Regions from separate parts of the Pseudoalteromonas sp. GutCa3 genome, predicted to be linked through region 3. Evidence: predicted binding sites of a transcription regulator. Region 3 holds the regulator's gene; each other region holds the start of a gene.
The links. Region 3 encodes FliA, which starts transcription of late flagellar genes. Its sites were predicted from a motif close to CTAAAGNTNNNNNNNNNNNNGCCGATA; they were not measured.

Region 1 (3,285 bases), on a different contig from region 3:
GTAAGGCGCTTCGTTCCATTTTAGAAAAATGCGCATCAAAATAACGACGATTGAATACCTTTGTTAAATCATCTAGAAATACTTTTTGATTGAGTAAGTCATGTTGAAGTTTCATCGTGATATGGGCGCGCACTCTTCTATATAAAGTTTCCGAGTTAGTTGGTTTCTTTATAAAATCTACAGCCCCTGCTTCCCAGCACTCTTCTTCTTGATTTTCAGAAGAGGTTACAAAAATAACGGGGATATCTTGTGTTTCAGATATATTTTTTAATTTTAGACATGTTTCAATACCACTCATTCCTTCCATATTAATATCGAGTAGTATTATATCTGGCGGATTATGTTTACAAATTTCAATCGCATCCTCACCACAGCTCGTTGTTGTTACACTAAAATGCTCTGATAATATTTTTTTTAATACAATTAAGCTTAATAGCTGATCGTCAACGACAAGTACCTTAGAGCTCTTTAAGCTTAATTTCAATTGGTGGTCAGAGTAATTTATAGGCATGGTACAACTGTTTTATTTTTTTAATTAAACACACCCTATATCACTATATTTTGTTATGCAAATGTTAATAAATTAAAATTATACTTATTAGTTACTAATAAAAATGATTTATGGTGAATCTTTAATGCATAAAAACAAAAAATGAGCCACTTGGGCTCATTTTAAAACTTCGAACACTTAATTAAATTAGGTGTTATTCGTCATCATCTAAATCTAACTGTTGACGTTGAGCAGGTCGAGCTAAAATCTCTACATAGAAAGAGGTCAAACCTTGCTTTTCAATTTCGCCAATTTGGTTACTTAATTCAGCAACGTGCACAACTTGCGCATCTTCAGCTGTGTTACCAAACTTACAGTCAAATGCCCAATAGTCAGCATCTTCAGGTAGCGTTTTATTACGCTCTCTTTTCAAATATTTTTTCACTTCGTGCTTTGCAGCATCAACCATACGAGGGTATTTGATTTTCTCGTGATTTAGCGTGAATGTTTTCTTCATTACGTTCCTAATTACCTTGGTTTAATGATAATGGCATTTCATGTCATACCATTTGACGCCATTATAGCAATTGCATTTAATTTTTGGATGCTTTTTTTTCATTAAATCAATTATTAGCAAATATATAAAGCAGACCCGTTATAAAGCATATATTAACTGGTGATTATTACAATCATATATCACACCGCAATGAGCTGAAGTGGTTGGTGTAATGCATCATTATTAAGGCTGTCGTAAAAAGCAGCTGCATCTATAGGGGGATTAGCTAGTTGGGTTTGTTCGCTTTTAATTCTTCTTCTGACGGCAAGCTCACAGTTATCTATTATATTAAGTGGAATATGCTTGTCATCATTTCTAATCGCAAGTGGTTCAGGGCTTAAGCATTGTCTTAACTTAATACTTGTCATACCGCAGCGCGCTCCTTCTTGAGACATTAATGATGCATTAAATTGTCCAACCAACATATTATATTCATCAGGGGCTAAAAGTTGCTTTGGACCTGCGCCAAATTGCTTTCTTAACGCCTCTTCTTCTATAACTAAATTATCTATTTCAGTTTTTGGTAAATGAAATTGACTAAAGTCGAGTGCGTCATGTGACAGCATCGCTAATAATAGTGCAAATTCGCCACGGCGATTTTCATGCACACTATTATTGAGTCTACTGTTTAACTGACTCTCTGTGATTAACAAATCATCTATTTGCATAGTCTTTAGCCGATTGTGGTAACTGATAGATATTTATCGGCTTTATTTCAATTTTCTTTAGCTTTTTTCTTTACTTAAATACGCAATTTGCTATTATCAGCGCCGTTGCATTGGAGGGGTTCCCGAGCGGCCAAAGGGATCAGACTGTAAATCTGACGGCTCAGCCTTCGCTGGTTCGAATCCAGCTCCCTCCACCACTTTTCTTACCGCTAAGTTAAGTGGGGCCAAATGCAATAAAATTAGTGTGGAGGGGTTCCCGAGCGGCCAAAGGGATCAGACTGTAAATCTGACGGCTCAGCCTTCGCTGGTTCGAATCCAGCTCCCTCCACCACTTCTCTACTATTCCTATATTCCTATATTCCTATATTCCTATATTCCTATATTCCTATATTCCTATATTCCTATATTCCTATATTCCTATATTCCTATATTCCTATATTCCTATATTCAGTAACATCAAAACACCCACTGTAAACTCATACCATTTTGTTTTAACCAATTAGATGATGTTTTGTAATCGGGGAAAAACGCCTCTACTCGCTGCCAAAAAGCTTTGCTATGATTTAAATACTTTAAATGGGCAAGCTCATGAACAATCACATAATCTATAGCGTGGTAAGGAGCACCTATAAGATGTAAATTAAAAGTGAGTTCTCGCTTGCTATTACAACTCCCCCACTTTCGTTTATAAACACCTATTTTTAAATCATTTGGCAACTCTTCACCCATTTGAGTACAGAAATACGCTAAACGCATTTCTATGTAAGCAATAAGCTGCTCTTTTAAATAAGTCTCTAATAGCTGTCGATACTTTTGATTAGTGTTTTTAACTCGAGGAGATATTGTAATAAGTAAGTGGTCATCATACGGGGTTACTTTGGAATCTTGGCCTGAGTCCAATTTCAAATAAATAGTTTCTGAAAAAACACTTATTTTTTTAGACTCAAAGGGGTACTGCTTAGTGTCATCAATTGACGATTGTTTTTTTAATTGTTCTGCAACCCACTCTTGTTTGTCAAATAACCAAGTATCAATGTGTTTTTTTGCAACAAAATGTGGCGCATACACAGTTACCTTTTGACTATGCACTTTTATTGCGACTGTTTTGCGTCTAGTACTCTTTTTTAGTTGATATTCAAACACGACTTAAACTCTAAATATTGCATCCGTTTATATAATCCATATTACCATCAATTTTAAACTCTTAAGCATAAAGTCGCACTTAACTCCTAATCCGCTTTATTATAATAAGCTAGAGATTGAGCCGTCTGTTTTCTTTGAATTGAAAGTTAAATCACTTTATTTACTTCAATAACAAAACAATAAATAAATTTGCTTAAAATTCGTCACTTTATAGCGCGATTAGAAATAACGGTTCATTTATTAGTAAATTAGATTAAACTTGTAAAATAAAGATTATATTTCGAGCCGTTATGCTATCAGCTTTCTTCATTACAGACCAAGATCCAAGCCTAATACTTAATGGGGTTTACGACCCTCTTCTAGTCTCAATGTCTGTATTAATAGCCATTTTTGCTGCTTTTTTTACTACTAAGCTCATTGATTTAGCA
Region 2 (3,285 bases), on a different contig from region 3:
ACCTACTTTTATTGTTAACGATAAATATAAAATAAACCTCAACACCATCAAAAATCAAAAAGAACTTGATGAGTTAGTAGCGTTTTTATTAGCACTATAAATTTCGGAGCATAATAATGATTAAATTAGTTAAAGCAGGTTTGCTTGCAGTACTACTTCCTATGGCGGCAACAAGCTTTGCAGCAACGTATGAAGAAGGCGTGCATTACGACGTTGTTTCTGAGCGCGCAACTAAAAAGCCAGAAATTAAAGAGTTTTTCTCATTTTACTGCCCTGCATGTAATAACATGGAAGCACTAATTGGTGAGTTTAAGCCTAAGCTTGATAAAAACGTTAAATTTAAAAAGAGCCATGTTGATTTTGTAGGTGTACGCGACCCAGAAAACCAACAGATGATGAGCCAAGCACTCGCTACTGCAGAAGTGCTTCCGCAAAAAGATAAAATTGTCTCTGCAATCTTTAATCATATTCATACAAAGCGCGCTAGTTTTAATGAGCTTGCAGATGTAAAAGATATATTTGTAGCGCAGGGCGTTGATGGCGATAAGTTTGATAAGCTGTTTAAAAGCTTCTCGGTACGTACGCTGAGCTCTAAAATGAAACGTGATCAAGACTACTTTAAAGAAAAAGGCGCACTACGTGGCGTACCTACATTTATTGTAAATGGTAAGTATAAATTAAACCTAGGTCGTGAGTCGGGTATTACTGAACCAGAAGATATTAGCAAACTGATTAATTACTTAGCTAACAAGTAAGTTTAGCTAAAACTAAAAAAGCTCCTACAAGGAGCTTTTTTTATGGGTAACGTTTACTGAGCGTATTTATTTGCGCTGCAAGAAAACACCCGACTCAATGTGATGTGTATATGGGAACTGATCAAATATAGCAAAGCGCTTAACGTTGTGCGTACGTGTTAGGTGATCAAGGTCACGCTCAAGGGTTTCAGGATTACACGATATATAAATTATGCTTTCGTAGTTAGCCACTAAGTCACACGTTAATTCATCCATGCCCGCGCGCGGTGGATCAACTAATATGGTTTGGCAGTCATAGCTTTTAAGGTCAATACCGTCTAAACGAGAGAAAGTACGCTCGCCATTCATTGCTTGAGTAAACTCTTCACTCGACATACGAATAATATCTAAGTTCTCTACGTTATTTTTAGCAATATTGTATTGAGCAGAATGAACAGATGATTTTGATATTTCTGTTGCTAATACTTTATTAAAACAGCCCGCTAACGCAATTGAAAAGTTACCGTTACCGCAATACAGTTCTAATAAATCATTTTTAAGTGGTTTACATAAATCTTGCGCCCACTCCAGCATATTAATATTTACTTTTGCATTAGGCTGAGTAAAGCTATTTTCTACTTGTTGATAAATAAGCTCTTGACCATTAACTGTTAAACGCTCAGTTACAAAGTCATCACCCAGCACTTCTTTTTGTTTGCGAGCACGACCGATAAAGTCAATTTTGTATTTACTGCTTAGTTTTTCTTTAAGCGCTTTAATTTCACTTAACCATTCATCATCAAGTGGTTTGTGATAAAGCAAGCTTACTAAAATTTCACCGCTTAGCGTGGATAGGTAATCGATTTGAAATAACTTACGACGTAATATTTCACAAGGCTTAAGATGCTCAATCATCACCTGCATTATTTCACCAACTAGAGGCGCTGCTGGATCAAATGTATCAACACGGATTTTTTCTTTTGTTTGTTGATCAAACATAATGTGAAACAGATCGTCACCGTCGTGCCATACTCTAAATTCAGCACGTTGGCGGTAGTTAGTTGGCTCTGAGCTAAATACTTCTAGTTGCTCCACACCAAAACGTTGGAACTGTGCACTAATACGCTGCTCTTTTTCACTTAACTGCGTTTGGTACTGTGTGGTATCTATTTTAATAACTGCCATTAACGCTACTACCTTATCTAAGATCTGTTTATCGGCGCTATTGTAGGGAGCGCTGCGTATTTGTCTAGTTTTGGCTAGCATTTATGCTGTTTTATTGAACATTGTACTTTAGTTTTTATTGTTATAGCCGATAATAAACTACGCACGCTTAGGAGACGAATCATGAAAATAGGTAATTATGGCTTTACGCCAAACAACAACATCAATAAATTCAATAATAAAGCTGATATACAGCAACCTACAATTACGTCTCCTCAAGATAGCTATCAACAACGAGGCCGAGAGTTGGCCGCAAAGGTGCTTGGCGATAAAATGGCTGAGCAGCTTGGATTGCCTATCGCAGAAAAAAAAGCAGATAAACCACTATTTGATTTTGATGAAATAGTAAAAAACGTACTCGATTTTGTGAGTAGTGCTGTTAATAAAGCAAAAGCTAATGGCGCTGATGACGAAAAGCTCAAAGATATGTTAGGCGACGCGCGCAAAGGAGTCCAAATAGGGATTGACGACGCTGTTGATGAACTCAAAGGTACAGGTGTATTTAATGATGACATGGAAGAGGGGATTAATAAGTCCAAAGAGGGAATTTACAATGGGCTCGATAAGTTTGAAGAGTCGTTATTTAACCCACAACCTGCCAGCGTAAATATAAGCCAGGCTCAATATGTCAGTATGACGAGTAATGCAGAGTATAAATTTACCACCGCAGAGGGTGACGAGGTAAGTATTAGCTTTGCAGATGCATTTGAATCTCAGTCGGCAAGTGGCTATCAGCAAAACAGTAATAGCGAGTCGTTTGCAAGCTCATCATCGCAATCTCGACAGGTATCATTTTCGATGTCGGTTAATGGTGACTTAAATGAGCAAGAGCAAGAAGCTATTAATGCAATGATGGAAGACTTACAAGATTTAAGTAAAACCTTTTTTGGTGGTGATTTAGATGAAGCATTTGAACAAGCGCAAGAGCTGAGTTTAGACAGCGATCAGCTGGTGGCTTTTTCTATGGATTTACGCCAAACAAAAACAATAGCAACAGTTAAAAGCTATGAAGAATATAGACCAGCACCAGAAAAACAAGTAGCGGAGGGTTTAGCTCCTTTTAATGATGACCTTAAAAATGCTTTTGAAAAAGCGGGTGAGCTTGGATTACAAAATCAGCTAGCTGGCATTCTCCAATGGTTAAATCAAGATCAGGAGCAAATAGATAAGTTAGTGGATTACACAAAGTCTATGTTCGAAAACCTTAATCAGTTAAATTCGGCAGCCGACGAGCTTGCTGATTTAGAAACCACGCAAAGTTAAACTACTTTCTTTTATAAATACCTCATGGCAAACTGCCGTTCTTAAAGTAAAGTGGGAACGGTAG
Region 3 (3,285 bases):
AACAACAACAGTTGCTAAGCTTGCAGCTTTAGGCGCACAAAAATATGGCGCTGATAAAGTGGCCTTAATAACCACTGATACATACAGAATTGGTGCATATGAACAGCTTGCTACTTACGGCCGTATTATTGGTTGTGGTGTAAAGCAAGTTAAAGATGCTAATGAATTAGCTGAAGTTTTATATCATTTACGAAATAAACGTCTAGTATTAATTGATACAGCAGGTATGAGTCAGCGAGATTTACGTTTAACTGAGCAGTTAAACACGTTAATGCGTAACCAACGTGTGGATATTCGCAGCTACTTAGTACTAAGCGCGACGGCACAAATTAATGTATTACAAGAAACAGTACGTCACTTTAAAAAAGTACAGTTAAGTGGTTGTATTTTCACTAAGTTAGATGAATCATTAAGTTTGGGTGAGATTATTAGTATTGCGATTCAAAATCGCCTTCCAATAGGGTATCTTACTAACGGTCAACGAGTGCCAGAAGATATTCGTGTTGCAAATGCTGAAAAACTAGTGAAAAAGGCTGAGCAGTTATATTTAAAAAGAACAAAAGCACAACATTCAAGGCACCAAGCAGTGGCGCCAAGTACAGTAGGGATGTATGATTAACACAGTATTAGATCAAGCAAGCGGCCTGCGCAAAATGAGTCAAAACAATAACAACGGCGTAAAAGTTATCGCTGTAACCGGTGGTAAAGGTGGGGTGGGGAAAACAAATGTTTCTCTAAATACCGCTATTGCACTAGGGCAACAAGGTAATAGAGTATTAGTGCTGGATGCTGACTTAGGTTTAGCAAACTGTGATGTGATGCTTGGTTTACGTGTAGAGCGCAATTTATCACACGTTTTGTCAGGTGAATGTGAGCTTGACGAGATTTTAGTTGAAGGCCCTGCTGGTATTAAAATTGTACCCGCTACATCGGGCTCGCAAAGTATGGTTGAATTATCGCCATCTGAGCATGCCGGGCTAATTCGTGCATTTAGCGAATTGAATACCGAATTTGATATTTTAATTGTAGATACAGCCGCTGGTATTTCAGACATGGTGCTAAGCTTCTCACGAGCAGCACAAGATGTAATGGTTGTAGTGTGCGATGAACCAACATCAATAACCGATGCTTACGCACTTATTAAAGTATTAAGCCGCGAGCACGGTGTTTATAAGTTCAAAATTGTTGCCAATATGGTCCGCAGTATGCGTGAAGGCACTGAATTGTTTGCAAAACTATCTAAAGTTACCGATCGCTTTTTAGATGTTTCAATGGAGCTAGTAGCAACGGTTCCTTATGACGAAAATATGCGCAAAGCAACACGTCGCCAAAAGGTGATTGTTGAGCTCTTTCCAAGTTCGCCAGCCGCTCTCGCGTTTAAAGCGCTGGCGACAAAAGCAGTTAAATGGCCAATACCAAATCAACCATCTGGGCATTTAGAGTTTTTCATTGAGAAACTAGTAAACGGCTAATTATGACAACATTGGTGAATAGAGCTATGGGATATCAATCAACACAAAACTTAAATGTGATTGTTGAGAAACATGCATCACTTGTTAAAAAAGTGGCATGTCATCTAATTGCTCGATTACCACCTAGCGTTCAGCTTGATGATTTAATTCAATCAGGAATGATAGGTTTAATAGAAGCTTCAAAAAACTTTGATGCAACAAAAGGCGCAAGCTTTGAAACCTTCGCCGGTATTCGTATTCGCGGGGCTATGCTTGATGAAATGCGCCGTGGTGATTGGGCTCCTCGTTCAGTACACCGTAAAAGCCGACAAGTTGCAGAAGCAATTACTGGGCTCGAAAGCAGTCTGAATCGCGAACCAACAGATACAGAAGTTGCTGAAAAACTTGAAATTTCACTCAATGAGTACCATCATATTTTAAATGATGTTAATACCAGTAAAGTATTAGGCATAGAAGACCTTGGTGTAGATGAGGATGTTATTACTCCCGTAGGCCAAGATTTAGCGCTAGACAAACCTTTTAATAATGTTAAAAATGATCGGTTTAATGAGTCTTTGCTAAATGCAATAAAGTCATTACCAGAGCGTGATGCAATGGTACTTTCTTTATACTATAACGATGAAATGAATTTAAAAGAAATAGGACATATACTCGATGTAAGCGAATCGCGTGTAAGTCAGATACATGGTCAGGCGATGATTAAGCTTAAAGCTAAAATCAATGACTGGATAAACTAGTAGTAAGTAAACTAAGGTTAATACCTCACTGGGGGATGTTTTGGATAAAAACATGAAAATTCTTGTAGTTGATGATTTTTCAACGATGAGACGAATTATAAAAAACCTATTACGTGACTTAGGTTTCACTAATGTTCAAGAAGCTGATGACGGGTCTACAGCTTTGCCTATGTTACAAAATCAAGTATTTGATTTTGTGGTTACAGATTGGAATATGCCGGGAATGCAAGGTATTGACCTTTTAAGAGCAATTCGTGCAGATGATAAGTTAAAACATATCCCTGTACTGATGGTAACGGCAGAAGCTAAAAAAGAACAAATAATAGCTGCAGCGCAAGCTGGCGTTAATGGTTATATTGTTAAGCCATTTACGGCTGGAACATTAAAAACTAAATTAGAAAAAGTATTTGAACGCTTAGGCTAATGATGGGGGAGAGGCTTATGTCAGCACCAGCTGCGCCTCAAATAACGTTAGAACAAGCTCGTCAACTCGTCATTTATTTAGAAAACGATGAGCAAGATAAAGCTAATCAGTTGATTTTAGAGACAGCTTCGCAAGAGCAGTCTAAATTATTTGCTGAAGTTGGGAAGTTGACTCGTCAACTGCACGAAGCACTTAAAAGTTTTGAGCTTGATACTCGCTTAACTAACATAACGACAGATGCGATTCCAGATGCTAAAAAGCGGCTTAATTATGTCATAGAAATGACAGAAAATGCGGCTAATAAAACAATGGATGCTGTTGAGGCTAGTTTACCTATAGCTCAGCAACTTGCAGATGAAATATCTCATATCAAACCGACATGGGATCGTTTAATGAGCCGAGAGATTGAGCTTGGTGAGTTTAAACAACTTTGCCATAGTATCGATAAGTTTATGAATAACTCTCATCATAAAACGGATGAGCTTCAAAGCTTAATGACAAATGTACTAATGGCTCAAGACTATCAAGACTTAACAGGTCAAGTTATTCGCCGTGTTATAGAACTTGTTAGAGAAGTAGAAGAAAGCTTACTTCATCTTTTAACAGCGTTTGCTGAACAAGATGACAGTGACAACACAGCGAATAAAGTAGA

Region 1: CXF64_RS15130 (VC2046/SO_2500 family protein) is a predicted target of FliA. The motif match lies at 1,749-1,775, and genes of this name have one in related genera.
Region 2: CXF64_RS13310 (DUF5610 domain-containing protein) is a predicted target of FliA. The motif match lies at 2,026-2,052, and genes of this name have one in related genera.

Annotation. Positions count from the first base shown of each region.
Region 1 is NZ_PJBK01000081.1:68,608-71,892, reverse strand. Features, by position in the region: gene CXF64_RS15140 (GGDEF domain-containing response regulator) at 1-511, opposite strand, end outside; gene CXF64_RS15135 (DUF6172 family protein) at 705-1,007, opposite strand; gene CXF64_RS15130 (VC2046/SO_2500 family protein) at 1,187-1,714, opposite strand; tRNA gene CXF64_RS15125 (tRNA-Tyr) at 1,827-1,911, shown strand; tRNA gene CXF64_RS15120 (tRNA-Tyr) at 1,961-2,045, shown strand; gene CXF64_RS15115 (M48 family metallopeptidase) at 2,171-2,803, opposite strand; gene CXF64_RS15110 (MHYT domain-containing protein) at 3,148-3,285, shown strand, end outside.
Region 2 is NZ_PJBK01000075.1:1,526-4,810, reverse strand. Features, by position in the region: gene CXF64_RS13325 (thiol:disulfide interchange protein DsbA/DsbL) at 1-100, shown strand, start outside; gene CXF64_RS13320 (thiol:disulfide interchange protein DsbA/DsbL) at 117-755, shown strand; gene trmA (tRNA (uridine(54)-C5)-methyltransferase TrmA) at 822-1,919, opposite strand; gene CXF64_RS13310 (DUF5610 domain-containing protein) at 2,082-3,221, shown strand.
Region 3 is NZ_PJBK01000034.1:18,494-21,778, reverse strand. Features, by position in the region: gene flhF (flagellar biosynthesis protein FlhF) at 1-619, shown strand, start outside; gene CXF64_RS07220 (MinD/ParA family ATP-binding protein) at 612-1,472, shown strand; gene CXF64_RS07215 (RNA polymerase sigma factor FliA) at 1,499-2,209, shown strand; gene cheY (chemotaxis response regulator CheY) at 2,250-2,633, shown strand; gene CXF64_RS07205 (protein phosphatase CheZ) at 2,651-3,285, shown strand, end outside.